Regions from separate parts of the Janthinobacterium kochi genome, predicted to be linked through region 1. Evidence: predicted binding sites of a transcription regulator. Region 1 holds the regulator's gene; each other region holds the start of a gene.
What was found. The regulator FNR, encoded in region 1, switches genes on or off when oxygen is low (the NO sensors DNR and NnrR bind a similar motif). The targets are predictions, from matches to a motif close to TTGATNNNNATCAA.
Positions count from the first base shown of each region.

Region 2: cydD (thiol reductant ABC exporter subunit CydD) is a predicted target of FNR. The motif match lies at 5,863-5,876, and genes of this name have one in related genera.
Region 3: ACQ4WL_RS24450 (universal stress protein) is a predicted target of FNR. The motif match lies at 7,364-7,377, and genes of this name have one in related genera.

Region 1 is NZ_JBNYXO010000018.1:60,800-70,447, forward strand. Features, by position in the region: gene ccoN (cytochrome-c oxidase, cbb3-type subunit I) at 298-1,725, shown strand; gene ccoO (cytochrome-c oxidase, cbb3-type subunit II) at 1,741-2,355, shown strand; gene ACQ4WL_RS25620 (cbb3-type cytochrome oxidase subunit 3) at 2,357-2,557, shown strand; gene ccoP (cytochrome-c oxidase, cbb3-type subunit III) at 2,550-3,470, shown strand; gene ccoG (cytochrome c oxidase accessory protein CcoG) at 3,475-4,857, shown strand; gene ACQ4WL_RS25635 (FixH family protein) at 4,912-5,436, shown strand; gene fnr (fumarate/nitrate reduction transcriptional regulator Fnr) at 5,440-6,198, opposite strand; gene ACQ4WL_RS25645 (response regulator) at 6,438-9,512, shown strand.
Region 2 is NZ_JBNYXO010000003.1:125,831-135,478, reverse strand. Features, by position in the region: gene cydB (cytochrome d ubiquinol oxidase subunit II) at 1-712, opposite strand, end outside; gene ACQ4WL_RS08285 (cytochrome ubiquinol oxidase subunit I) at 726-2,303, opposite strand; gene ACQ4WL_RS08280 (amino acid ABC transporter ATP-binding/permease protein) at 2,425-4,107, opposite strand; gene cydD (thiol reductant ABC exporter subunit CydD) at 4,104-5,798, opposite strand; gene ACQ4WL_RS08270 (GbsR/MarR family transcriptional regulator) at 5,937-6,494, shown strand; gene ACQ4WL_RS08265 (hypothetical protein) at 6,625-6,804, shown strand; tRNA gene ACQ4WL_RS08260 (tRNA-Arg) at 6,873-6,947, opposite strand; tRNA gene ACQ4WL_RS08255 (tRNA-Pro) at 7,042-7,118, opposite strand; gene glmM (phosphoglucosamine mutase) at 7,200-8,537, opposite strand; gene folP (dihydropteroate synthase) at 8,577-9,410, opposite strand; gene ftsH (ATP-dependent zinc metalloprotease FtsH) at 9,518-9,648, opposite strand, start outside.
Region 3 is NZ_JBNYXO010000016.1:241-9,888, reverse strand. Features, by position in the region: gene trpD (anthranilate phosphoribosyltransferase) at 30-1,073, opposite strand; gene ACQ4WL_RS24485 (aminodeoxychorismate/anthranilate synthase component II) at 1,139-1,702, opposite strand; gene trpE (anthranilate synthase component I) at 1,704-3,200, opposite strand; gene ACQ4WL_RS24475 (phosphoglycolate phosphatase) at 3,455-4,171, opposite strand; gene rpe (ribulose-phosphate 3-epimerase) at 4,171-4,845, opposite strand; gene apaG (Co2+/Mg2+ efflux facilitator ApaG/CorD) at 5,005-5,379, shown strand; gene ACQ4WL_RS24460 (hypothetical protein) at 5,404-5,550, opposite strand; gene mltA (murein transglycosylase A) at 5,696-6,829, shown strand; gene ACQ4WL_RS24450 (universal stress protein) at 6,872-7,309, opposite strand; gene ACQ4WL_RS24445 (MFS transporter) at 7,447-8,748, opposite strand; gene ACQ4WL_RS24440 (enoyl-CoA hydratase) at 8,825-9,601, shown strand.

The DNA of each region.
Region 1 (9,648 bases):
ACCAACTTAATATCTTCACCATCCGCTGACGCGCTATCGGCATGACTCATGGCTAGCCCTCATCATGACTGGACTGTCCACTGTAAACCTTTGCTAATCTACACGTTTTAAGCCATGTCAAGCCAGCTGTTGCAGGGATCTTGCATGGCTTTTTTTTATCCAAATCACCATTTATTTCGATGCCAGTTCGCTACGCTTATTTCATATAGGGAATTTTGATCCACATCAAAGTTTTTTAGCAGTCAAACACTTACTCTCTGGCCACCATCATAAATAGTAATTCCAGGGAGAGTCTTTGTGGATCAATCGCTGAACTATAACTACAAGATCGTGAAGCAATTCGCGGTCGCTACTGTGGTATGGGGCATCATCGGCATGCTGGTTGGCGTTATCATCGCCGCTCAGTTGGCCTGGCCTGCCCTGAACCTCGACATACCATGGCTGACATACGGACGTTTGCGTCCGCTGCACACGAATGCGGTAATTTTCGCCTTCGGCATCTGCGGGCTGTTCGCCACCTCGTACTACGTTGTACAACGCACCTGCCAGGTGCGCCTGTTTTCCGACAAACTGGCCGCCTTCACGTTCTGGGGCTGGCAAGCCGTGATTCTGGCAGCGGTGGTCACCCTGCCGCTGGGCATGACGCGCGGCAAGGAATACGCCGAGCTGGAATGGCCCATCACCATCCTCATCGCCGTCGTCTGGATCGCTTACGCCATCGTGTTTTTCGGCACGCTGATCAAGCGCAAGGTCAAGCACATCTACGTGGCCAACTGGTTCTTCGGCGCCTACATCCTGGCCGTGACGATCTTGCACGTGGTCAACGGTGCCGTCAGCCCCGCTTCGGCCACCAAATCCTACTCCGCCTACAGCGGCGTGCAGGACGCGATGATCCAGTGGTGGTACGGCCATAACGCGGTGGGTTTCATCCTCACTGCCGGCTATCTGGGCATGGTTTACTACTTCATCCCGAAACAGGCCGAGCGCCCCGTGTACTCGTACCGCCTCTCCATCGTCCACTTCTGGGCGCTGATCTTCACCTACATGTGGGCGGGCCCGCATCACCTGCACTACACGGCCTTGCCTGACTGGACGCAATCGATCGGCATGGTCTTCTCGCTGGTTCTCTTGGCACCAAGCTGGGGCGGCATGATCAACGGCATCATGACCCTGTCGGGCGCCTGGCACAAGCTGCGCACCGATCCGATCCTGAAATTCATGATCGTCTCGCTGTCGTTCTACGGCATCGCCACCTTCGAAGGTCCGATGATGTCGATCAAGACCATCAACTCGCTGTCGCACTACACCGACTGGACCGTTGCCCACGTGCATGCGGGCGCCCTGGGCTGGGTGGGCTTCATCACCATGGGTTCGATCTACTATCTGCTGCCACGCCTGGCGGGCCGCACGCAGATGCACAGCACGCGTCTGGTCGACGTGCACTTCTGGGTGGCCACCATCGGCATCGTGCTGTACATCGCCGCAATGTGGATCGCCGGCGTGATGCAGGGCCTGATGTGGCGTGCGGTCAATCCGGACGGCACCCTGACCTACACCTTTGTCGAGAGCGTGAAAGCAACGTATCCGTACTACGTGGTGCGCGTGGCCGGTGGCCTGCTGTATCTGTCGGGTATGTGCATCATGGGCTACAACACCTGGATGACCTTGCGCGGCAGCAAACTCCCCGTCGCCCGCATTCCGGAACTGAACGCGGCGCACGCCTGATAGGAGCATAAGCAAATGAAATTTTCACATGCATGGATTGAGAGAAACCCCTGGCTGCTGATCGCCCTGGTCACGGTAGTGATCAGCATCGGCGGCGCCGTCGAGATCGTCCCCCTGTTCTTCCAGAAGAGCACGACGGAGCCGGTCGCCGGCCTGAAGCCGTACTCGCCGCTGCGCCTGGCTGGCCGCGACATTTACGTGCGCGAAGGCTGCTACAACTGCCACTCGCAGATGGTGCGTCCGCTGCGCGCGGAAACGGAACGCTATGGCCACTATTCGGTCGCCGGCGAGTTCGTCTACGACCGTCCGTTCCAGTGGGGTTCCAAGCGCACGGGGCCGGACCTGGCCCGCGTGGGCGCCCGCTACAGCGATGAATGGCACCGCACGCACTTGAACAACCCGCGCGACGTGGTTCCCGAGTCGAACATGCCGGGCTACCCATGGCTGGCGAAGACCAAACTGGTGCCTGACGACATCATGCCGAAGATGCGCGCCCTGAAACGCCTCGGCGATCCGTACAGCGATGCGGAAATCGCCGCCGCGCCGGCCCAGCTGCAAGACAAGACGGAAGAAGACGCCCTGGTCGCCTATCTGCAAGGCCTCGGTACATTAATCAAAACAAGGAATTAGCATGGCAATCGAAAACCTGTTTGACAGCGCCAGCAGCGTCATGACGGTGGTTTCCTTTACGACGTTCGTAGGCATCCTGTGGTGGACGTTCAGCCGCAGCAATAGCGACTTCGACGCGGCGGCGCGCCTGCCGTTCGACGACGAAGCGCTCGACTACGCGGCCGATGCCGCACCGGCACAAGGGGAGCGCAACCATGGCTGATTTTACCAATGGCTTCTGGAATATCTACATCATCGTGCTGTCCTTGCTGGGCATCATCGGCTGCGGCGTGCTGCTGTACTCGCAGTCGAAAATCAAAGTGGTCGAAGGCGCGCCTGCCGACGGCACCACGGGCCACGTCTGGGACGAGGACTTGAAGGAACTCAACACGCCGATGCCGCGCTGGTGGATGTGGTTGTTCTACATCACCATCGTCTTTGCGCTGGCGTATCTGTTCCTGTATCCGGGCCTGGGCAACTATGCCGGCAGCCTGGGCTGGAAATCGACGGGCCAGTACGAGGAAGAGCTGAAGAAGGCGGAAGCCGACTACGGCCCCCTGTTCAACAAGTACCTGAGCCAGGACTTGAAGACGGTGGCCGCCGATCCGCAGGCGCATGCCATCGGCCAGCGTTTGTTCCTGACCTACTGCGCGCAATGCCACGGTTCGGATGCGCGCGGCAACAAGGGCTTCCCCAACCTGACCGACAAGGACTGGCTGTATGGCGGTGAACCCGACATCATCAAGACCACCATCCTGCATGGCCGCAATGGGCAGATGCCACCGATGGGCGCCGCCCTGGGCTCCGAAAAGGATGTCGAGAACGTGGCCCATTATGTGCTGAGCCTGTCCGGCTCCACCTCGGATCCGGTCAAGTCAGTGCTAGGCAAGGCCAAGTTCGGCGCCTGCATGGCCTGTCACGGCGCCGATGCGAAGGGCAATCAGATGCTCGGTTCGCCTAACTTGACGGACAAGATCTGGCTGTACGGCGGCAGTGCTGATACCATCATGGAAACCATCCGCAAAGGACGCAACAACACCATGCCTGCCTTCAGCGATTTCCTCGGCGAGTCCAAGGTCCACGTGCTGTCGGCCTATGTCTGGAGCCTGTCGAATCCCCAGACGCCCGTGAAATGATGTAATGGAACCTCAAGTCATCAAGATGTATGCGGCCCGCGAGCAGATCTACCCTCGCGAGGCCAAAGGACGCTACGCTACTTGGCGATGGGTATGCGTATGGCTTACCCAGCTGGCGTTCTACGGCTTGCCGTGGTTGACGTGGAATGGCAGGCAAGCCCTGCTGTTCGATTTGACCACGCGCAAGTTCTACATTTTCGGCGTCGTGCTGTGGCCCCAGGATTTCATCTATCTGGCGGCCCTGCTGATCATCTGTGCGTATTTGTTGTTCCTCGTCACGGCCATTGCCGGGCGGGTGTGGTGCGGGTTCTCTTGCCCGCAAACGGTATACACGGAAATCTTCCTGTGGGTCGAACGCAGAATCGAGGGTACGCGCAGCGCGCGCATGGCCCTCGACAAGCAGGGACCCTCCGTGCGCAAGGCCTTCAAGAAAACGGCCAAGCACCTGGCATGGGGCGGCATCGCCCTGTGGACGGGCTTTACCTTTGTCGGCTACTTCACGCCGATCAAGGAACTGGCGCACTCGGTGACCACCCTCAATTTCGGTCCCTGGGAATGGTTCTGGGTCTTGTTCTACAGCCTGGCAACCTACGGCAACGCGGGCTGGCTGCGCGAGCAGGTGTGCAAATACATGTGCCCCTACGCGCGCTTCCAGAGCGCCATGTTCGACCAGGACACCCTGATCATCACCTACGATGCCAAGCGCGGCGAACCGCGTGGCGCCATCAGCAAGAAGGCTGGCAACAACGACAAGCTGGGCGACTGCATCGACTGCACCCTGTGCGTGCAGGTGTGTCCGACTGGCATCGATATCCGCAACGGCCTGCAGTATGAATGCATCGGCTGCGCCGCCTGCGTCGATGCCTGCAATACCGTGATGGACAAGGTCGAACGGCCGCGGGGACTGGTACGCTACAGTACCGACCATGCGATGGAAAACAACTTCAATTCGAAGCAGATCCGCCAGCGCGCCATGCGCCCGCGCGTGCTGATCTACACTTCCATCCTGGCCTTGATCATCATCGCCGTGTGTACCTCGCTGGCCCTGCGCACGCCCCTGAAAATGGACGTGATCCGCGACCGCGGTTCGATGGGACGCGAAGTGGAAGACGGCATGATCGAAAACGTCTACCGCCTGCAGATCATGAACACCTCGGAGCAAAGCCAGCATTTTAAAATCAGTGTCTCCGGCTTGCCGGGCCTGACCTTGCTGACGCGCGAAGAAGTGATGTTGCAGCCGACGGAAACGCTGGGTTGGCCGATCCGCCTGCGCGTGCCGCACGGGGTCGGCGAAAAGGGCTCGAACAAGATTGCGATCGAATTGCACTCGCTGGACGACCCATCGCTGCATGTGCGTGAAAGCGCGGTATTCATCGTGCCGCGCTAATGTAGGAAGGCCAGTCCCCGGATGGGGATTGGCCGATTAAACAGGAGAAATATCATGTCCGACAGTCTCAAGCTGCAAGCCCCCGTTGCCCCGTGGTACAAGCATCGCTGGCCCTGGCTGCTGATGATCGGTCCCGGCCTGTCCGTGGTCGTCGGCAGCTTCATGGGCTATATCGCGTTTACGCAGCCTGATGCGCTGGTGGTGGGCGACTATTACAAGCAGGGCAAGGCGATCAACCAGGATTTGAAGCGCGACACGATCGCCAGCAACCTGGCCATGGATACGAGCCTGTCGTACGACGTTGCTGCAGCGCGCCTCAGTGGTTCCGTGCACAGCTTCGGCAAGGCTTACCAGGGTCCGCTGCAGCTGCATCTGGCGCATGCGACCTTGCCGGAAAAAGATATCAAGCTGCTGGTGCAGCCCGATGCGGCCGGCAACTTCTCGGTAGCGCTGCCGATGCTCGAGCGCAGCCGCTGGCAAGTGCTGGTGGAAAACGACAAACGCGAGTGGCGCCTGTCCGGCATCTGGACCTGGCCGCTGCAGCGCAGCATCGCGCTGCACGCCGATGAGGAACTGTAAGCCTTATTTGCAGACGTCGGTGCCGGCCGTGATAGCTTTTAACTTGGCCGGCTGCAGGATTTCAATTTCACGGTTCGACACGCGCAGCCAGCCTTCCTTCTTGAATTTCGACAATAAACGGCTGACGCTTTCGATGGTCAGGCCCAGGTAGTTGCCGATTTCCTCGCGCGACATGCGCAGCTGAAATTTGCTGGCCGAATAGCCGCGTGCTTCATAGCGCGAGGCCAGGTTGACGATAAAGGCGGCAAAACGCTGCGTCGCCTGCATATTGCCCAGCAACAGCATCACGCTTTGCTCGCGCGTGATTTCCTGGCTCATCATGCGGTGGAAATGGCGCAGCAGGGTCGGCATATTGCCCAGCAATTGTTCCAGACTGGAAAACGGAATTTCACACACTTCGCTGTCTTCCAGCGCCACCGCATTACAGTGGTGGCGGTCGGCGCTGATGGCGTCCATGCCCAGCAGTTCGCCGGCCATCTGGAAACCCGTCACCTGCTCCTCGCCGCCCGGATTGATCTGGTACGTCTTGAAGTGCCCCAGGCGGATCGCGTACAGGTTCTGGAACGAGTCGCCGATGCGGAACAGCGAGGCGCCGCGCACGATCTTGCGGCGGCGGCCGATGATCTGGTCCAGCCTGTCCATGTCGCCCACATCGAGGCCCATCGGCAAGCACAATTGATGCATGCTGCAGGTCGAGCATCGCGCACGCAACGCTTCCACGGTCACTGTGGGCAAGGTGGGAGTGAGTAGCGCTTCAGTCATGTCGGTACCTTTTAGAAAATGCAATAACGAGTTTACTGCATACAGAGTTGCCGTGTGCCAATTTCACCGCAATTACGCTGAATAAACCACGTTCTGACTTTAATTATATGGCAACATCGTCAAATGCCCATGCGGGGAGGGCAATATGCGCGGCGCCGCTTGCCAAGTTGATGTATTGATAGGAAAATTCCTGACAGCATTATCTGCCGCCTGTGCCGCCCGGTACTGAAAAGGAAATCATGAAGCCTCTCGGCATTAAAGCAAAAGTCGCGCTGGCCACCAGCCTGACCTCGATCGCCATGATCGCGCTGGTCACCATGATACAGGTGCAGCACATGCGCGCCGACTTCACCAGAGTACTGCTGAGCCAGCAATCGTCCCTGATCACCCGCACCGCTGCCGAGCTCGACGACAAGCTGGACATGCTGCTGCAGATCGTCACGCTGACGGCCAGGCAGCAGCCGCCGGAATTGATCGCCCAGCCCGCCCAATTGCGCGAATATTATGCGCGCCGCTCGATGCTGGTGCTGTTCGATGACGTGCTGGTGCTCGATGCGCATGGCGCCATCGTGGCCGACATGCCGCAGGTGGCAGGGCGCATCGGCATCAACGTCGCCGAGCGCGAGTACTTCCAGACCGTGCTGCGCACGCGCCAGCCCATGATCACCGAACCGATGCTGGGCAAGTCGAGCGGCATGCCCATCGTGCAGATGGTGGCGCCCGTGCTGGCCGCCGATGGCCAGGTGGCCGGTGTGGTGATAGGCGTGCTGCGCCTGTACAAGGACAACCTGCTGGGCCGCCTGCGCTCGGAAAAGATCAGCAAGAGCGGCTATTACTTCATCCTCACGCGCGGCGCGGTGCCGCGCTATGTGCTGCACCCCGATACCCGCCGTTTGCTGCAGCCGCGCCAGCCGAACGCCAACCTGACCACCACGCAGTTGCTGAAGGAAGATGGCGAAGGCAGCATGGTCAGCACCAACAGCCGCGGCATCACGGCCGTCAACAGCTTCAAGCGCCTGAAGTCCGTAAACTGGCTGCTGGCCGCCTCGCTGCCCGTCGAAGATGCCTTCGAACCGTTCAATGGCGTGCTGTACCGGCTGGTACTGTGGAGCATCCTCGCTTCGCTGCTGGCCGCTTTTGTTCTGGGCTGGGTCACCGTGCGCCTGCTGTCGCCGCTGGTGCGCCTGCGCGACACCCTGCTGGCGCTGCGCACCAGCGGCAGCCGCTTCACCCCCGTGCCGGTGCAGCAGCGCGACGAGATCGGCGAACTGACGGAGGCGTTCAACGGCCTGATGGGCGAACGCGACCGCCTGCAGCAGGAGCTCGAATCGCGCGCGGCGGAGCTGGAGCAGGAGCGCGACCGGGCCGAGGCGGCCAACCGCGCAAAGAGCGATTTCGTGGCCAACATGAGCCATGAAATCCGCACGCCCCTCAATGCCGTGCTGGGCATGGTGTATTTGCTGGGCAATACCAAGCTCGATACGGAACAGCGCAAGTATCTGACCATGGTGCGCGTGGCGGGCCAGTCGCTGCTGGGCATCCTCAACGACGTGCTCGACTATTCGAAGATCGAGGCGCGCCGCATGGAATTGTCGCCCGTCGAATTCGACCTCGACGAAGTGATGAATACCCTGGCCACGACGATGACGATGAATGCGGGCGAAAAGGAGCTGGAACTGGCCATTGCCGTCGAACCCGACGTGCCGCGGCGCCTGGTGGGCGACGCCCAGCGCCTGCAGCAAATCCTCGTCAACCTGGCCGGCAATGCCATCAAGTTCACCGAGAGCGGCGAAGTGGTGGTGGCCATCAGTCTGGCCGAGAGCGAAAACGGGCGCGCCTGGCTGCGCTTCGAAGTGCGCGACACGGGCATCGGCATGACGGAGTTGCAGCAACAGCAACTGTTTTCCGCATTTTCACAGGGCGACCAGAGCATCACGCGGCGCTTCGGCGGCACGGGCCTGGGCCTGGCCATCAGCAAGCAGCTGATCCACATGATGGGCGGCGACATCGCCGTCGCCAGTAGCGAAGGCAAGGGCAGCCGCTTCTGGTTCAGCGTGCCATTCGACATGCTGGCGCAGCCGGCCGAAACGCGGCGCACGCCGGCCCTGGGCCAGTTGCGCCTGCTGGTGGCCGACGATAACCGCACCACGCGCGAACTGATCGTCAAGCTGATCGAGGCGTGGGGCTGGCTGGCCGACGAAGTGGACTCCGGCTTTGCCGCCATCGAACTGTACCGCGAACGCCTGGCGCAGCAACAGCCCTACGACGTGGTGCTGGCAGACTGGCACATGCCCGTCATGGACGGCCTGGCCACGGCCAAGGCCATCCGCCAGGCGGCCACCGGCCAACGTCAACCCATCGTGGTAATGGTCAACGCCTTCGCGCGCAACCACCTGGAGGAAATCTCCAGCGCCGCCGAGGCCGATGTCGTGCTGATGAAGCCGATCACGGGATCGAGCCTGTTCGATGCCCTGCACCAGGCGCTGATCGCCAAGCACGACGGCGGCGAGCAGCGCATCCTGCACCAGCCGCTGGGCACGGAACTGGCCGGCGTGCATTTCCTGCTGGTGGAAGACAATCATTTGAACCAGGCCGTGGCGCGCGGCATCCTCGAGCACATGGGCGCCACCCTGGACGTGGTGGGCGACGGCTTGCAAGCGGTGGAGCGGCTGCGCACGGAGGCGCTACGCTACGACATCGTGCTGATGGACATGCAGATGCCCGTCATGGACGGTTTCAGCGCCACCCACATCATCCGCACGGAGCTGCGTTTGAGCCTGCCCGTGATCGCCATGACGGCAGGCGTGCTGGCGTCCGAGCGCGAACGCTGCATGACGGCCGGCATCAGCGATTTCATCGCCAAGCCCGTGGTGGTGGAAGAGATGATGGAAGTCATCCTGCGCCACCTGCCCAAGCGCCCGCCAGTGCAGATGACCGGGCCGGTGACAGTTGCCGATGAGGAAGTGTTTTCCATGGCGCCGCTGATGCGCGTGATGGGGCGCGATGCAAAGGGGCGCGGCGTGCTGCGGCGCATGGTGGAAGACGCGCTGAACAAGGGCATGACGCCCGTGCGCGACGCCGAAACGGCGTTGCAGGCAGGCCACCACAGCGACGTGGCGCGCATCCTGCACAGCGTGCGCGGCTCCGTGGGCACCCTGGGCACGAAACGCCTGATCCGCGCCGCGTTCGCCACCGAGGAAGCCATCGACGCGGGCCGCCTGGACGCCGTGCCGGCGCTGCTGGCGCACACGGCGCAGGAACTCGAGCAGGCGCTGGCGGCGGCGGCCGATTGGTTGTCCAGGCTGAAAGATTAAAAGAGTAGGTCGGATTAGCGCTTGCGCGCAATCCGACATGATACGCCAACAATGTTGTCGGATTACGCGGCGTGCCGCCGCTAATCCGACCTTGTATTATTCCCTTCATGCCGTTCGTGATATTTCGAACGGTATC
Region 2 (9,648 bases), on a different contig from region 1:
TGGTGACGCGATAGCCATCGACCCACAGCCACAGGGCCACGCCGGCCAGTGCATACAGCACGACGGTGGCAATCGCCGCCACGCTGCCGTAGCGGCGCGAACGGTCAGCCACCGCGCCGTCCGTTTTCACTTGCAGCCAGGTGGCGCCGTGCATCACCAGCATGGACACCGAAACGAGGCCGCACAGCAAGGCAAACGGGTTGAGCAGCGCAAAGAACGTGCCGTCGTAGAAGATATGCATGTCCGGCGAGAAACGGAACGGCACGCCCTGCAGCACATTGCCGATGGCCACGCCGCAGATCAGGGCCGGCACGAAGCCGCCCACGAACAGGGCCGCGTCCCAGCGCGCGCGCCAGCGGGGGTCTTCGCGCTTGCTGCGGAACTTGAAGGCCACGGGACGCACGATCAGCGCCACCAGGATGACGAACATGGCCAGGTAAAAGCCCGAGAACGAGACGGCATACAGTTGCGGCCAGGCGGCAAAGATGGCGCCGCCGCCGAGGATCAGCCACACCTGGTTGCCTTCCCACACGGGACCGATACTGTTGATGACGACGCGGCGTTCCAGGTCCGTCTTGCCAACGAAGGGCAGCAAAATACCCGTGCCCAGGTCGAAACCGTCGGTGATGGCAAAGCCCACCAGCAAGATGCCGATCAGCAGCCACCAGATCAGGCGCAGTGTTTCGTAAGAAATCATTTCATGCAAAATCATGGTCTGGCCCTCCTTAGGCGCGTTGAGTATGAATGGCTGCGGCCGCTGGCACGGGGGCCGGCGCCGTCTCTTCCGGCCCCTTGCGGATGGCCTTGAGCATGAGCTTCATTTCGATAATCAACAGCACGGTGTATATGGCGGCAAAGCCGGCAATGGTGATGAGCAAGGTGGTCGCGCCCAGGTTGGAGACGGCCACGGCCGTCGGCAGCACGCCTTCGATGACCCACGGCTGCCGGCCCACTTCGGCCACGATCCAGCCCGCCTCAATCGCCACCCACGGCAGCGGGATGGCGAACACGGCCAGCTTCAGCAGCCAGCGGTGCTTATCCAGCGTACGGCGCGTCGACAGGATGAAGAAAGTACCGGTGAGCAAGATAAAGAACATGCCCAGGCCCACCATCACGCGGAAGGACCAGAACAAGGGCGCCACGGGCGGCACGGTGTCGAGCGCGGCCTTGCGGATCTGCTCGGGCGTCGCCTGGCGCGGGTCGTCGACGTAGCGTTTCAGCAGCAAGGCATAGCCCAGGGACTGGCCTTTCGACTCGAACATGTCCTTCGCCTCTTGCGGCACGGGCGCGCCCGGCGCCACGCTGCGGATGGTTTGTAGCGCGTCATACGCCTTGATGCCATCCTTGATCAGCAGCTCGCCCCGGTCGACCAATTGCTCGATGCCGGGGATTTCCGTCGTCAGCGAACGCGTGCCGATCAGGCCCATCACCATCGGGATATGCACGGCGTAATGCGTCTCGCGCGCTTTCTCGTCGGGGAAGCCGAAGGCCGTGAAGGCGGCGGGCGCCGGCTCCGTGGTCCACATGGCTTCGATGGCGGCCAGCTTCATCTTTTGATGTTCGGACGACAGGTAGCCGCTTTCATCACCGAGTACCACCACCGACAAGGTGGCGGCCAGGCCAAACGAGGCGGCCACCGTCATCGAGCGCTTGGCCAGCTGCACGTGGCGGCCTTTCAGCAGATACCAGGCGGAAATACCCAGCACGAAGATGGCAGCGGCCGTATAGCCGGCCGACACCGTATGCACGAATTTCGCCTGTGCCACAGGATTCGTCAGCACGGCGCCGAAATCCGTCACTTCCATGCGCATGGTCTGCGGATTGAAGGCCGCGCCGACGGGATTTTGCATCCAGCCGTTGGCGATCAGAATCCACAGGGCCGAAAAGTTCGAACCGATGGCCACCAGCCAGGTCGTGACCAGGTGGCCCCGCTTCGACAGCTTGTCCCAGCCGAAGAAGAACAGGCCGACGAAGGTCGCTTCCAGGAAGAAAGCCATCAGCCCCTCGATGGCCAGCGGCGCGCCGAAAATGTCGCCCACATAATGGCTGTAGTAGCTCCAGTTCATGCCGAACTGGAATTCCATGACGATACCCGTCGCCACGCCCATGGCGAAGTTGATGCCGAACAAGACACCCCAGAACTTGGTCATGTCGCGCCAGATGGTGCGGCCCGTCATCACGTAGACCGTCTCCATGATGGCGAGGATCACTGACAGGCCGAGCGTCAGCGGAACGAATATAAAATGATACAGAGCTGTCAGCGCGAACTGCAGTCTGGATAAAGCGACAATATCGAAGTCCATATGATTTCCTTGGTGGTTCCCTAGCGTAATTGTAAACTTGGTATCTATCTGATGCTGCTTCGCTTGGCGCCGTTGTTGCAAAGCTGTCAGGCAGCGCCGCCTGTATCTCCCCTATTCTTCGTCAATCGCCGCGCAAGCGGGCCAGCGCCGTCTCGAAGGCGGGTGTGCCCCGGCGCGCGTCGCCCACGATGCGGCCATCGCGCAGGCTGACCAGCCGGTCTGCCAGCGCCGCTTCGCGCCGCAAGTGGGTGGCGATCAGCAAGGTACGTCCTTCGCTGCGCGCGCGCAGGCGCTGCAGGACATCGATTGCCGCCTGCGCATTGAGCGCCTCGGTGGCTTCGTCCAGCAGCCACAAGGTCGATTCGTGCAGGAACAACCGCGCCAGCGCCAAGCGCCGCGCCTGACCGCCCGACAAGCCCAGGCCGCCCTCGCCCAGCATGGTGTCCAAGCCGCCCGCGAAGGCCCGCACCTCGTCATCCAGGCCGGCCGATTGCAGCGCCGCCCACAGCTGCGCATCGCTGGCGGACGGATCCGCCAGGCGCAGGTTGTCGCGCAAGCTGTCCTGGAACAGTTCCGTCTTCTGAGTGAACAAACAGGCACGCGGCGCGGCCACCTTGCCCGACAGCGGCGCCAGCTCGCGCGCGGCGATGGCCAGCAAGGTCGACTTGCCCGCGCCGCTGGGGCCGATCAAGGCCACGCGCTCACCCGCGGCGATGTACAGGGAAATATCATGCAAAATTGCAACATGGCTGCCCGCATGCGCGCCGCTGACGTGTTCCAGGCGCAAGCCCGGTGCAGAGTCGGCACGCGGCAGCGCCACATCTGGTCCATCGAGGCGCGGCGCCAGGCGGCGCATGGCCAGCAGCATGCGCCCCGCTTCCAGCGCGCCGCGGCGCACGCCCGCAAATGGCTCCACGGCCGTCAAGGCAATCAGCAGGGCCAGCGCCGCCAGCGGCACATTCAGCGCCTGCTGCTGCACCAGCGCGGCCACGGCCAGCAGCACGCCAGCCAGGGTCGCGCTGCCGGCCACGCCATACGCGGCGCCGGCAGCCGTGTCCAGGCGCTGCAGGGCGAAGTCGGCTTGCGCCAGCGAGCGGTCGATCTGGCCCAGCGCGGCGCATTGCGCGTCGATGCGGCCCGCCATCACCAGGTCCGTCTGGCCCGCCACCAGGTCGATGGTGCCGGAACGCAGTTTCTCGATGGCGCGCGAGCGCACGATGGCGGGACGGCGGGCACGCTGCGCCACGACCCAGCTGATGCCGCCGCCAGCGGCCAGCAGCCATGCGGCCAGGCCCAGGCCCAGCTGCCACTGCATCACGCCCAGCGCCACGCCGGCCAGCAAGGCGACGCACAGTGCCGTGAAGGCTGGCACCAGCAGGCGCAAGTACAGCGCTTCGAGCGCATCGATATCGGCAGTCAGGCGGAACAGCAGTTTGGCTGGCTGGCGCAGCAAGCGGCTGGCCGCTTCCGGGCGCGTCCAGCCGCGAAACAGTTGCACGCGGATGCTGGCCAGCGCGGCGAATGTGGCGTCGTGCGTGACGAGGCGTTCCGCATAGCGCGAACCCGTACGGCCGATGGCCAGCAAACGGATGCCGGCCGACGGGCCGAACACGTCGAACAGGATGGCCGTCGAGGCATGCAGGCCGGCAATCGAGGTGGCGGTAATAAACCAGCCGGACAAGCCCAACAAGGCCATGCCGGACACCGCCGTCAGGGCCGCCAGCAAGGCCCCCCCGATCAGCTTGCCGGGCTGGGCCAGCAGCAATTGCCGCAGGACGGGATTCGATATGAGAGAAGTTTTCATGCCCGCGCCTCTTCCTTCTGCGCCTGCGCCTGCGCATCGACCAGTATCGTGCGCTGCAGCCTGCCTGCCAGCACGGGGTCGTGCGTGGCGACGATCATCGTCTTACCCTTGGCCAATGCCAGCAAGGCGTCCGTCACGCGCGCAGCCGTTTCGCTGTCAAGGTGGGCCGTCGGTTCATCGACCAGCAGCAGGTCGGCATGCGGATGCAGGGCTACGCGGGCCAGGGCCAGGCGCACGGCTTCGCCGCCGGACAAGCCCTGGCCGCCATCGCTGAGCATGACGGCCGGCTGCGCCTGCGCCACGCTAGCCAGGTCGGCCAGGTGCAACGCCTGTGTCACCTGCGCGGCGTTCGCACCGAGGCGGCCCAAAGTCACATTCTGGCTGACGGACGCGGCAAACACGTGGGGACGCTGGCCCATCCAGGCCATGCGCTGGCGCAAGGTATTGACGGTACTGTCGGTCAGGCGCACGCCGCCGATGCGGATCTCACCGCCGCTGGCGGGCAGCAGGCCGGCCAGCAGGGACAGCAAGGTGGTCTTGCCGGCGCCGCTGGCGCCCAGCAGGGCTACGTGCTCGCCGGCGCGCACGGTCAGGTCGAAGCGCTCGAATACGGGCGCTTCGCCGGGATGGGCAAAGCGCAGTCCACGGATGTCGACGGCTGGTGGTGGTGCCACCGCCATGGCGGCGGCGGAAACAGCAGCCACTGCCACACCGAAGCCAGGCAGGGGCACGCCATCGGCCGCCAGGTCGTGCAGGCCGGCCAGGCCCGCTTCGCCGGCCGCCTTGTCGTGCCAGACGGCGGCCAGTTCGCGCAGAGGCTCGAAGAAGGCGGGCGCCAGCAGCAGGATGAACAAACCCTGCCCCAGGCTCAGTTCGCGGCCCCAGGTGCCGAAATTGATGCTGCCCAACAAGGAGAAACCAATAAACGCCGCCACCATGGCCACGCCCAGCGCAGAAAACAGTTCCAGCACGGCGGACGACAAAAAGGCGATGCGCAGCACCACCATCGTGCGCCGGCGCACGGATTGCGACGATGCATCCAGCCGTTCGGCCGTGGCGTCGACGGCGTCGAGCGCGCGCAAGGTGGCCAGGCCGCGCAGGCGGTCCAATAGAAAAGCATTCATGCTGCCCATTTCCACCATCTGCGCGCGGCTGGCCGCCTGCGCGCCCATGCCCACCAGGGCCATGAAGACGGGAATCAAAGGGGCGGCGATGAGCAGGATCAGTGCGGCGATCCACGACAGCGGCGTCACCACGGCGAGGATCACCAGCGGCACGGTGAGCACCTTCCAGCGCGCGGGTTTGTAGCGCACCAGATACGGCACGATGGCTTCGGCCTGCTCGGCGATGACGCTGGCCGCCTGGCCCGACTGCGCGCGCTGGCGGTCCAGCGGCGAACGGCGCGCCAGCGCTTGTGCCACTTGGGCGCGCAAGGTGGAAAGGTGCTCGCGCGCGGCCGCATACATGCGCCGCGCGCCCCACGCTTCGCAGCCGGCGCGCAGCACCCCCAGCAGCAGCACGCCAGCGGCCGGCAGCAGGGCCGCGCGCCATGGCGCACCGCCCAGCATGGCTTGCACGGCCCAGGCCAGCAAGGCCGCTTGCGGCAGCCACAGCAAGGCGGCACCACCCTGTGCCAGGCTGGCGGCACGGGGAAGAATAAAGCGGGGCAAGGACAGTGGCGTGGTCGGCATCTCTATACTTTTTGAGTTTCCAGAATTTTCTGTAAATTCGATTTTTTGTATAATACTGCGAAAACTGACATATATCAATTGACCCTGAGGGTGTGGCGTGAAAAAATTCAGACAATTATGAAAACTCAACATATCCAAATGACGCCGCTGATCCTGACCTTCGTCAGCCATTTCGGCGAGATGGGCAGCCGCTGGGGCTTTAATCGTACGGTGGGACAAGTGTACGCCTTGTTGTTTGTCGCGGAGCACCCATTGCACGCGGATGAAATCGCGGAACACCTGAGTTTTTCACGCTCGAACGTGAGCATCGGCTTGAAAGAATTGCAGGGCTGGGGCTTGATCCGCCAGTCGCGCATCCCCGGCGACCGGCGCGAGTATTTTTCCTCGCTGGGCGATGTGTGGCAAATCTTCCGCGTGGTGGCCGCCGAGCGCCGCCGCCGTGAAGTGGCGCCTACCCTGACAGTGCTGCGCGAATCGCTGCTGGCGCCGGCCACGGAACCCGTGGACCAATATGCGCAGGAGCGCATGCGCGAAATGTATGAACTGGTCGACCTGGCCAACACCTGGTTCGACGACTTGCAGCGCCTGTCGCCCGAATCGATGGCGCAACTGATGAAAATGGGCGCCAAGGTGCAAAAATTGCTCAACGCCAAGGATCGCCTGTTTGGCAAGAGTCCCGACGACAGCGAGAGATAAGCCCCACCTGCGCCGGCTGCGGCGCCGCGTTTACACTGTACATACGCGCCGCACCTGACTATTTACGCCGTCTTTATGCCGCTCTCGCTATGCTGGTTGGCACCACCGCCACCCTTGCGAAGGAGCCTCCATGCATGAATCCCCATTCCAGTCGCGCACGCGTAGCGTGCTGCGCCAGCATTTGCCTGTACGCGAACGGCTGCGGCTGGCACGTCTGGCGAGCAAGAAAATGCTGTCGGTATTGTCTGCGCTGCTGTGCGCGGTGCCGCTGCTGTATTTACTGAGCGTGGTGCTGTTTGCGCAGCCTTAGGGCCGCGTGCGGAGAGACAGGAAAGAGAAGAATGCGGCTGCATGGCGCAAGCCGTGGCCAGCATGAGCTGGTCCGCCCAGAGGGAATCGAACCCCCATTCACGGTTTAGAAGACCGTTGTCCTATCCGTTGAACGATGGGCGGAAAGGTGCAGTATTTTAGTCCATGCGCGCCAGCAATGAAATGCCTGCGCGGAATAGAAAACGGGCTGTCATTTCTGACAGCCCGCTTATGACTTTGGTCGGAGTACAAGGATTCGAACCTTGGACCCCCTGGTCCCAAACCAGGTGCGCTACCGGGCTGCGCCACACTCCGAAGACAAGATAATAACGCCCCCATCCAATTTCGTCAATTGCCCTAGGCGAATTAGATGGAAATAACTATCGGCGCCTACCTTTAAACGCCGACCTTGTCGGCGATGCGGCGCGCCATCGATTCGGCCTGCTCTTTATCTTTCGCCTCGACCATCACGCGGATCAGCGGTTCCGTGCCCGAAGCACGGATCAGCACGCGGCCCGTGTCGCCCAGTTCAGCCTCGACCAGTTCTTTCTCGGCCACCATGGCGGCATTTTTTTGCCAGTCGAAACCGGGCGCCACGCGCAGGTTGATCAGGGTTTGCGGGAACAGCACCAGTTCGGCCAGGCATTGCTGCAGACTCTGGCCGCTGCGCTTGAGCGCGGACAATACTTGTAACGCGGAAACGATGCCGTCGCCCGTCGTATGGCGGTCCAGGCACAGCAAATGGCCGGAACCCTCGCCGCCCAGTATCCAGCCCTTTTCCTTCATGACTTCCAGCACATAACGGTCGCCCACCTTGGCGCGGGCAAAACCGATGCCCTGCTGCTTGAACAGCACTTCCAGCGCCATGTTGGTCATCAACGTTCCTACGGCGCCAGCCACGGGGCCCGTCGCCAGGCGATCCTTCACCATGACATACAACAACTCGTCACCGTTATACAGCCGCCCCGTGGCATCGCACATGATCAGGCGGTCGGCATCGCCGTCGAGAGCGATGCCCAGATCCGCGCCGTGCTCGATGACGGCGGCAGCCATGGCCTTTGTTGCCGTGGCGCCAAAGCCCGCATTGATGTTGAAGCCATCGGGCTTGTTGCCGATGGCGATGACTTCCGCGCCCAGCTCATGGAACACGTGCGGGGCGATATGGTAGGCGGCGCCATGCGCGCAGTCGACGACGATCTTCAGGCCGCGCAAGTCCAGCTCGTTCGGGAAGGTGCTCTTGCAAAATTCGATGTAACGGCCCTGGGCATCGTCCAGGCGCTTGGCGCGCCCCAGCTTGTCCGACGGCACGCAAGCCATGGGCTCGTCGAGCGCCGCTTCGATTTCCAGTTCCACGCTGTCGGGCAGCTTGGTGCCCTGGCCGGAAAAGAACTTGATGCCATTGTCATGGTAGGGATTGTGTGAGGCGGAAATGACCACCCCGGCCGACAGGCGCAGCGCCCGCGTCAGGTAGGCAATCGCCGGCGTCGGCATGGGCCCGGCCAGCATCACATCCACACCGGCCGCCGACAGGCCCGCTTCCAGCGCCGCTTCCAGCATGTAGCCGGAAATGCGCGTGTCCTTGCCGATCAGCACCGTCGGGCGTGCCTTGCCGCCTTGCGACTTGGCCAGCACCTTGCCGGCCGCATAGCCGAGGCGCATGACGAAATCGGGGGTGATCGGAGCCGTGCCCACCAGGCCGCGGATGCCATCGGTGCCAAAATATTTACGCGTCATATATTTCTCTTTTTGTTGTTTATAATGAATCTTACAGGCTCAGTGCGCCATGCGCCAGACCTTCAGCGCATCGACCGTCTCCGCCACATCATGCACACGGATAATTTCTGCACCTTGCGCTACCGCAGCAAGCGCACCGGCAACACTGCCGGCCAGGCGCTGTTCGACGGGACGTCCCGTCACGGCGCCTATCATCGACTTGCGCGACAGGCCGGCCAGCACGGGCAGGTCCAGTTCGCTGCGCAACTGGCGCGTGGCGCGCAGCAAGGCATAGTTATGTTCCACCGTCTTGCCAAAGCCAAAGCCGGGATCGACGCACAGGCGCTCGCGGGCGATGCCGGCCGCCGTCAGGGTGTCGATACGCTGGCGCAGGAAGTCGATGACTTCGCGCACCACATCCTCGTACTGGGGTTGATACTGCATGGTTTGCGGCACGCTTTGCATGTGCATGATGCACAGCGCGCAATCGCTGTCCTGCACGGCCTCGATGGCGCCTGGCGCGCAGAAACCGTTGATGTCGTTGATCATGTCGGCACCCGCCAGGATGGCTTCGCGCATCACTTCGGGTTTGTACGTGTCGACGGACAGGGGCTTGCCGCAGTCGCGCAAGGCGTACAGCACAGGCATGACGCGCTGCAACTCGTCCTGTAGCGGCAGTGGCGGCGCGCCGGGACGGCTTGATTCGCCGCCGATATCGATGATGTCGACACCGCCGACTATCATCTGCTCGGCGCGCGAAATGGCAAATTCCAGGTGTTGATACTGGCCCGCATCGGAAAACGAGTCGGGCGTGATGTTCAGGATGCCCATCACCAGCGCCTGCGTGCCCTGCAGGTTGAAGCCGAAGCGGCCGAATTGCAAATAGTGTCGCATGTGAATCTTTGTAGTCGTCAGGAAAAAACTGCCGCGGCAACGAAAAAGGGCAAGGATTGCTCCTTACCCTTTCATACAGCACGCCACCGATCAAGGGGCTGCCGCTATCAGGCTGGCGCCGTCACGTTTGGCGAGATGCCGCCTGTGCCGCTATCACCGCCCGCATTGCGGCGTGGCGGGATGACTTTCGGCGGACGCGGCTCCAGGCCTGCCATGATGTCATTGATTTGCTCTGCAT
Region 3 (9,648 bases), on a different contig from region 1:
TCGCTATTCTATCAAGGAGGGCGGGGAGCTTACGCTTGTGCCGGGGTGCCCAGTTGCTGCGTGACCTGCACGAATTGTTCCAGTTTCGCCAGGGCCGCACCCGAGCTGACGGCGATGCGCGCGCGCGCCAGGCCATCTTCGATCGAGCTGGCCACGCCGGCCGCGTACAGCGCCGTGCCCGCGTTCAGGGCGACGATGTCTGCTGCCGCACCGGGTTCGCCGCGCAGCGCTTCCATCATCTTGGCTTTCGATTCGATGGCATCGGCCACCTTCAGGTTGCGGCTGGCGATCATCGACATGCCGAAGTCTTCCGGATGGATTTCATACTCGCGGATTTCGCCGTTGACCAGTTCGCCCACCATGGTGGCGGCACCGAGCGACACTTCATCCATATTGTCGCGGCCGTACACGACGATCGCATGCTGCGCGCCCAGGCGCTGCAGCACGCGTACCTGGATGCCGACCAGGTCGGCGTGGAACACGCCCATCAAGATGTTTGGCGCACCGGCCGGATTGGTCAGCGGACCGAGGATATTGAAGATCGTGCGTACACCCAGTTCGCGGCGCACGGGCGCCGCGTGCTTCATGGCCGCATGGTGGTTGGGCGCGTACATGAAACCGATGCCCGTTTGCGCGATCGATTGGGCGATCTGCTCGGGTTGCAGGTTGATGTTGACACCCAGGGAGTCGAGCACGTCGGCGCTGCCGGACGATGACGAGACGCTGCGTCCGCCATGCTTGGCCACGCGCGCGCCGGCTGCTGCCGCCACGAACATCGAGGCGGTGGAGATATTAAAAGTGTGCGCGCCATCGCCGCCCGTGCCGACGATGTCGAGCAGGTTGGTAGTGTCGGCCATGGGCACCTTGGTGGAAAACTCGCGCATCACTTGCGCGGCGGCGGCGATTTCGCCGATGGTTTCCTTTTTCACGCGCAGGCCCATGGTCAGCGCCGCGATCATGGTGGGCGACATTTCGCCGGACATGATCTGGCGGAACAGGTACAGCATTTCGTCGTGAAAGATTTCGCGGTGTTCGATGCAGCGCAGCAGGGCTTCTTGTGGGGTGATCGGCATGATGCTTCCTTCTTCAATGATGGCGCAGGAGGACACTGATGGCACGCCGTGGCGTGCGCATGGAATCAGCGCTCGAGGAAATTCTTCAGCAGGGCGTGGCCGTGCTCCGAGAGAATCGATTCGGGGTGGAATTGCACCCCCTCGATATCGTATTCCCGGTGGCGCACGCCCATGATTTCGCCGTCGTCCGTCCACGCTGTCACTTCCAGGCAGGAAGGCAGCGAGGCGCGTTCGATCGCCAAAGAGTGGTAGCGGATCACTGTGAAGGGGCTGGGTATATCCTTGAAGACACCCACGCCTGTATGTGCGATGAGGGAAGTCTTGCCATGCATGACCTGCTTGGCACGGATGACCTTGCCGCCAAACGCTTCGCCGATGGCCTGGTGGCCCAGGCATACGCCGAGTATCGGTTTCTTGCCGGCGAAGTGCTTGAGCACTTCCACCGAAATGCCCGCCTGTGCCGGTGCTTTCGGGCCGGGCGAGATGCAGATGCGGTCCGGGTTCAGCGCTTCGATCTGTTCGATCGTGATTTCATCGTTGCGGTAGACCCGCACGTCTTCGCCCAACTCGCCGAAATACTGCACGATGTTGTAGGTGAAGGAGTCGTAGTTGTCGATCATCAGCAGCATCTTAAAACTCCCCATCCAGGCCATCTTGCACTTGTTCGGCGGCGCGCAATACGGCGCGCGCCTTGTTTTCGGTTTCCTGCCATTCCATTTCGGGGATCGAATCGGCCACGATGCCGGCTGCGGCCTGCACATACAGCATGCCGTCCTTGATCACGCCCGTGCGGATGGCAATTGCCACGTCCATTTCGCCGCCAAACGACAGGTAGCCGCAGGCGCCGCCATAGATGCCGCGCTTGGTGATTTCCAGCTCGTCGATCACTTCCATGGCACGCACTTTTGGCGCGCCCGTCAGGGTGCCGGCGGGGAATGTGGCGCGCAGCACGTCCAGGTTCGACAGGCCGTCTTTCAGCGTGCCTTCCACGTTCGAGACGATGTGCTGCACATGCGAGTATTTTTCGATGACCATGCGGTCGGTGACGTGCACGCTGCCCGTCTCCGCAATGCGGCCGATGTCGTTGCGCGCCAGGTCGATCAGCATCACGTGCTCGGCGATCTCTTTCGGATCGGCCAGCAGTTCGGCCGACAATTCGGCGTCGCGCTCTGGCGTGGCGCCGCGCGGACGGGTGCCGGCGATGGGGCGCAAGGTGACTTTCTTGCCGCCGTCCGCCAGCTTCTCGTTGCGTACCAAAATTTCGGGCGAGGCGCCGATGATCTGCATGTCGCCGAAATTATAGAAGTACATGTAGGGCGACGGGTTCAGCGAACGCAGGGCGCGGTACAGGGTCAGCGGCGAGTCAACATACGGTTTGCGGATGCGCTGGCCGATCTGCACCTGCATCAAGTCGCCGGCCATCACGTATTCATGCGCCTTGGCGACCGCCTTCAGATAGTCTTCCTTGGAAAAGTCGCGGATGGTTTCCGTGCGCACGGAGGCGCTGGTGACCGGTGCATCGACGCCGCGGCGCAGCATCATGCGCAAGTCCTTCAGGCGCTGGCGCGCTTTCGAGAACGACTCGGGCTGCGTGGTGTCGGCATACACGATCAGGTACAGCTTGCCGGACAGGTTGTCGATGACGGCCAGTTCTTCCGTCACCATCAACTGGATGTCGGGCAGGTTCAAGTCGTCTTTCGGCGCGCCGCCGGCCAGTTTTTTCTCGATGTGGCGCACGGTGTCGTAGCCGAAGTAACCGGCCAGGCCGCCGCAAAAACGCGGCATGCCGGGGCGCAGGGCTACCTTGAAGCGCGACTGGTACTGTTCGATGAAGTCGAGCGGATTGCCTTCGTGCTCTTCGATCACGGCACCGTTCTTGACGATCTCGGTGCGGTTACCATGGCTGCGCAAGACGGTGTTGGCGGGCAAACCGATGAAGGAATAGCGGCCGAAGCGTTCACCGCCGACGACGGATTCGAGCAAGAAGGTGTTCTTGCCGCCTTGCTGGGTTTGCGCCAGTTTCAGGTATAGCGTGAGCGGGGTTTCGAGGTCGGCAAAAGCTTCCGCGATCAGGGGGATGCGGTTGTAGCCTTGCTGGGACAGCGATTTGAATTCGAGTTCGGTCATGTGTCTCTCCATGCCGCCAGGGTACGCGTGTGCGTCGTGCTGTCAAAGCACAGACCCTGCGGTGGGTTATCAAAAAACCTGCCGGCGCATACAACACGCAAATGCGCGCGTGCCGCCGACAGCAATCTTACACGGCTCGGCCCTTAGGCCTGCCAGGATTGCCAGCGTCGCCAAAGCCAGGCCTCAATCGAGCCGGTTTGGGTGACATTGTGTTTTTTGATGAGAAACGTGTTCACGATATGGTGTTGGGTTGGTCAGTATGCTGGTCTGTTGTGCATGCTAATAAAATCGGCCGCTTCGAGCAGCGTATTTACTATACCATCGGAATCGGTGTCGTGTATAGGGTGTCCGTGGTTGTAGCCATACGGTACGGTCAAGACGGGGCAAGCCGCAGCCCGTGCCGCTTGCGCGTCATTCGAAGAGTCGCCGATGGCCACCACTTTGGCGGGCGCCAGGTCGAAGTCCGCACACACTTGCAGCAGCGGCATGGGGTGGGGTTTTTTCTTCGGCAGCGAATCGCCGCCGTAGACGATCTCGAAATACCCGTCGAGCTTTTTCTGCTTCAGCAGGGGCAGGGCGAAGGCGATCGGCTTGTTGGTGACGCAGGCCAGGCGCAAGCCCGCCGCCTTCATTGCCGCCAGCCCTGCTTCCACGTCCGGGTACAAGGTGCTGAACTGGCCATTGATGGCCAGGTAGTGACGCTGGTAAGCCTCCATCGCCGTGTCAAAACGCTGTTCCACGCCGGCGGCATCGAAGTCCAGGGCCAGCACGGTGCGGATCAGGTTTTCCGAGCCCTTGCCCACCATCAGCTTGATGGCCTCGGCGCTGATGGGCACCAGATCGAATTCGGCGCGCATGCCATTGATGGCGACATGAAAATCGGGCACGGTGTCGAGCATCGTGCCATCGAGGTCGATGATGGCGGCGCGCACGCCGGCCAGTACGTGGTCTTTCACCGTGCCCGCTTGCATCAGGCGCCCGTCACTTTTGCCAATTCGGCGCGCATGGCATCGATGACGGCCTTGTAATCCGGCTTGCCGAAGATGGCCGAGCCGGCGACGAAGGTGTCGGCGCCGGCGGCAGCGGCGGCGGCGATGTTATCGATCTTGATGCCGCCATCGACTTCCAGCATGATGTCACGACCCGATTCGTCGATCATGCGGCGCGCTTCGGCGATTTTTTTCAGTGCTTGCGGGATGAACGATTGGCCGCCGAAGCCAGGGTTAACGGACATGATCAGGATGATGTCGATCTTGTCCATCACGTGTTCCAGGTAATGCAGCGGCGTGCCCGGGTTGAAAACCAGGCCCGATTTGCAGCCATTGTCGCGGATCAGCTGCAAGGAACGGTCGACGTGATCCGACGCTTCCGGGTGAAAGGTGATGATGTTCGCGCCAGCCTTGGCGAAATCCGGGATAATGCGATCGACAGGCTTTACCATCAGATGCACATCGATGGGTACTTGCACGTGCGGGCGAATCGCTTCGCACACCAGCGGGCCGATGGTCAGGTTCGGCACATAATGGTTATCCATCACGTCGAAGTGAATGATGTCGGCGCCGGCGGTAACGACGTTGCGCACTTCCTCGCCCAGGCGGGCAAAGTCGGCGGACAGGATGCTGGGAGCGATACGGAATGTTGTCATGGTGGCTAAGGGCTAAGAGTAGAAAATGCGAAGATGCGCTATTTTACGCTTGACGCCGTTACCATGCCTTACTGGAACGCAGAATACACGGCGCGCGATGGCCAATGCGGCGCGCGCGACACACAATATATGACTGGCAATGTCTGAATAGGAATGACGATGGCGACTTATGAATTTACGGTAACGGTCAAGACACAATATCTGCCCGAACAATCGGCCCCCGACCAGGGGCGGCACGTGTTCAGCTACACGATTCGCGTCGTCAACACGGGCACGGCAGGCGCGCAACTGATTTCGCGCCACTGGGTCATCACGGATGCGAACAACAAGGTCGAAGAGGTGCGCGGCCTGGGTGCCGTCGGCCACCAGCCGCTGCTGCAGCCGGGCGAGCAGTTCGAATACACGAGCGGCACCATGCTGGGCACGCCGCAAGGCTCGATGCACGGCGAATACTTTTGTGTGGCCGAAGATGGCCATCAGTTCGAAGCGCCGATTCCCGAATTCGTGCTGTCGGTGCCGCGTACCCTGCATTAACGAGAGGCCGGGGGCGTGCGCCCCCTATTTCAGTTTTTCGGTGCTGTCCTGTTCTTCGCCGAGCTGCTTGCGCGCGGGTGGCGCGGGTTTTTTACCCGAATACATGGTCCACCAGACTATAAATGCCAGCAAGAAGAACGCCACCAGCGCCTCTATCATCAAGATCCACATACGCACTCCTATGTTATTTACCCGCAGCTTAGTATTTACCCGCCTTCTGTTGACACGCGGTAGTCTACCCGTTTCAATCGCCGGCGTCGCGCTTGCTCTATCCGCCTGCACCACGCCGTCCACGCCACCCGCTGCCACCAGTGGCATGGCGCCCGCCATCGCGCCGACCGTCGTCAAGCCGGTGCCGGCCAAGCCGGCCGATGCCAGGGATGGCACGGATGGGGCAGCCCCCACCTTCATGCCCGCCAAATTTGCCGCTTTGCCTGGCTGGGCCCGCGACGACATGCGCGCCGCCTGGCCAGCGTTCATGGCTTCGTGCGGCGTGCTGGTGAAACGTCCGGACTGGAAAGAATCGTGCACGATAGCGCGTCAGGTGAATGCCGACAGCGACAAGGCCATCCGCCTGTTCTTCGAGACCTTCTTTGTGCCCAATCAAGTCATCACCGCCGATGGCGTCAGCACAGGCCTCGTCACTGGCTACTATGAGCCGCTGCTGCATGGGGCGCGCAAGCGCGGCGGTCCATACCAGACTCCGCTGTACAAGGTGCCCGACGATCTGGTCTCGGTGGACTTGTCCGGCGTGTATCCGGAACTGAAAAACATGCGCTTGCGAGGCAGGCTGGTGGGCAAGAAGGTGATCCCGTACGCTACCCGCGCCGACATCGAGCGCGCCACGGCCGTCACGGGCAAGGAGTTGCTGTGGGTGGATGACGAAGTCGAGGCGTTCTTCCTGCAAGTGCAAGGTTCCGGGCGCGTGCAGCTGACCGATACGCAGGAAACCGTGCGCGTGGCGTATGCGGACCAGAATGGCCACCCATACAAATCGATCGGCCGCTACCTGGTCGACAAGGGCGAGCTGACCCTGAATCAGGCGTCCGCGCAGGGCATCAAGGCGTGGATTGCTGGCCACCCTACGCGCAAGGATGAATTGTTCAACGCCAATCCCAGCTATGTCTTCTTCAAGGAAGAGCGCCTGCCCGATCCCAAGGTGGGGCCGAAGGGCGCATTGGGCGTGCCGTTGACGCCGCAGCGCTCGGTGGCCATCGATTCGCGCTTCCTGCCACTGGGTGCGCCCGTGTTCCTGTCCACCACGCAAGCCAATAGCGAGATTCCCATGCAGCGCCTGGTGATGGCGCAGGATACGGGCGGCGCCATTCGCGGGCCGATCCGGGTCGATTACTTTTTTGGCTTTGGCGCGGAAGCGGCAGAGAATGCGGGCCGCATGAAGCAGAGCGGCGCCGTGTGGGTATTGCTGCCGAAACAGGCACCGGCGCGCTAGGGGGAACTGCGCGGCGCCGGGTTGGGATGCGCTAGCGCAAGGTTAGCGCAGGACCATGACTGGCAGCAGGGTATGCGCCAGCACTTTTTGCGTTTCGCTGCCCACGAACAGCTTGTTCAAGCCCTTGCGGCCATGCGAGGCCATCAGGATGATGTCGCAATGGTAGGTTTGCGCCGCATTGACGATTTCGTCATGCGGGCTCGGTGACACGGCGACCACGCCTTCGAAGGGCACGCCAACGGCGCGCGCCGCTGCGCCGATCTTGTCGATGGCGCGTTGCGAGGCTTCCTGCATCTGCTGTTCATACAGGCTCGCGTCGAGCACGATGCCGCCATCGGCCATCGGCGAGAACGGAAAGGGCTGCACCACGCTGATGGCGACCAGCTTGGCCTTGTTCAATTGAGCGAAGGCGAGGGCGGTCTCGGCGGCTTTGTCGGACAACGGCGAGCCGTCGGTGGGAAATAAGATGGTGTTAAACATAGCGTGCTCCTCAAGTGATGTAAGACAGCTTATGGATTTACATCAATTAAAACCTTGATATAAATCAAACCTCGCAAGTTTTGGCATGAATAGTGTCGCCAAGGCAATCTTTCAGCAGTGTATGCCCGTTCATCGCTTCAGGTGCGCACGCTACGCAGCGGCGTGCCCCACACCATCGCGACCGTCAACAGAATGCTGCCTGCCGCGATGCAGGCCAGGCCATTGCGCACGCCAAAGTGTTCCGCTACCCAGCCGGCGGCCAGCGCGCCCAGCGGTGCCGTCGCCACCGTCAGGAAGCGCATGGTCGAGGTCATGCGGCCCAGCATGGGGTCGGGCGTGACTTTCTGGCGCAGGCCCAGGTAGGGAATAAAAAACAGCATCACGCCGCAATCGAAAAAGAACATCAGCACGGCATAAGCCACGGCGCTGGCGGCCGCGCTGCCGAACAGGGCGGCGGGGATGGTGGGCGTCATGGCAAAACAGACGGAGGTGGATGCCAGTCCGATGAGAATGGTGCGGCCGGCACCATAGCGGCGCGTCAGTGGCTTGACGATGAAGGCGCTGAGCAATACGCCGGCGCCGCCGAGCATCTGCGTCATGCCCAGCACGCCAGGACTCATGCCCAGGTCGCGCGTGGCGAACAGCACCGTCAAGGCCATGCTGGCGTAAAACAGGAAGTGCCAGATGCCGGCACCCCAGGCAAGCGCGCGCAGCAGTGGTTCACGCCAGACAAACAGCAAGCCGTCGGCGATGTCGCGCAGGGCGTGCTTGTCGGATGGTGCGGGACGCGGATCGCGTACGCTCATGGCGCGCAAATTGCAGACGGAAACAAAATAGCCGCAAGCCGTGCACAGGATGGCGACGGGCGCCGACAAGACTTGCACCAGCACACCGGCCAGGCCGGGGCCGATCAGGCGCGAAGCCGATTCGGTCGCAGCAAATTTTGATTGCGCATCGATCAAGCCATCGCGTCCCACGAGGAAGGTCAGGAAGACCTGTTCGGCGCCGCCACCGACGACGAAGCCCGTGCCGATGATGAACCCCACTATATATAACCATGGCATCGACAGCACGCCGCACCAGTAGGCAACAGCCACGCTGGCCAGGGCCAGGCCGGACATGCTTTCGCTGAAGAGCATGATCGGGTGCTTGCTGCGCCGGTCCAGCAGTACGCCGACAGGCAGGCCAAAGAGGGCGAACGGCAGCGCTTGCAGCGCGACGAGCACGCCCATCTGTTCCGGCGTCGCATGCAGCAGCAGTACCGCACACAGCGGCAGGGCCAGCGAGGTGATCTGTGCGCCGAAGCAATTGAGGCCGTTGCTGAACCACAGGCGGCGAAAATTGACGCTGGCGGCGCTGCCGTCGCCGCGCAGGTAGTGGGCGCAGTACTGAAAGAAGGAAGAGAAAATACGCTGCTCGATAAAGGTGATCGGGCTCACAATAATAGCAGCGCACCTGCCGCACCGCCGCCGTTAGCCGCTACAATCGTTGCACCGTTCATCCAGAGGAGACACTATGCAATACGAAGACTTGATCATCGATATCCAGGACAAAGTGGCGGTCATCCGCCTGAACCGCCCGAAGGCGCTCAACGCATTGAGCGACAATATGATGAATGAGCTGGGCGACGCCCTGCTGAAGTTCGACGCGGACGAGAATATCGGCTGTATCGTGCTCACGGGTAGCGAAAAAGCGTTTGCCGCCGGTGCCGATATCGCCGCTATGGCCGATTACACCTACCCGGACACCTTCACTCAGGGTTACATCAGCCGCAACTGGGAGCATATCTTGCGCGTGCGCAAACCCGTAGTGGGCGCCGTAGCGGGTTACGCACTTGGCGGTGGCTGCGAACTGGCCATGATGTGCGATTTCCTGATCGCCGCCGACAGCGCCAAATTTGGCCAGCCGGAAATCAAGGTTGGTGTCACGCCAGGGGCGGGCGGGACGCAGCGCCTGCCGCGCGCCATCGGCAAGGCCAAGGCCATGGACCTGTTGCTGACGGCACGTACCATCGACGCCGCCGAGGCGGAACGCATCGGCCTGGTGTCGCGCGTGGTGCCAGCCGATAAATTGCTGGAAGAGACGCTGGCTGCCGCCAAGACCATCGCTGCCATGCCGACCTCGGTTGCCATGATGATCAAGGATTGCGTCAACCGCGCCTTTGAAACGACCTTGACCGACGGCGTCGCTTATGAGCGCCGTTTGTTCCAGGCCGCTTTCGGCACTCCCGCGCAAAAAGAAGGCATGCACGCTTTCCTGGAAAAGCGCTTGCCAAACTTCGACGGTCTTTGATATGATTCGCCTCCCCGATGAGACGCACTAGTTTTAGCGAAACAGAG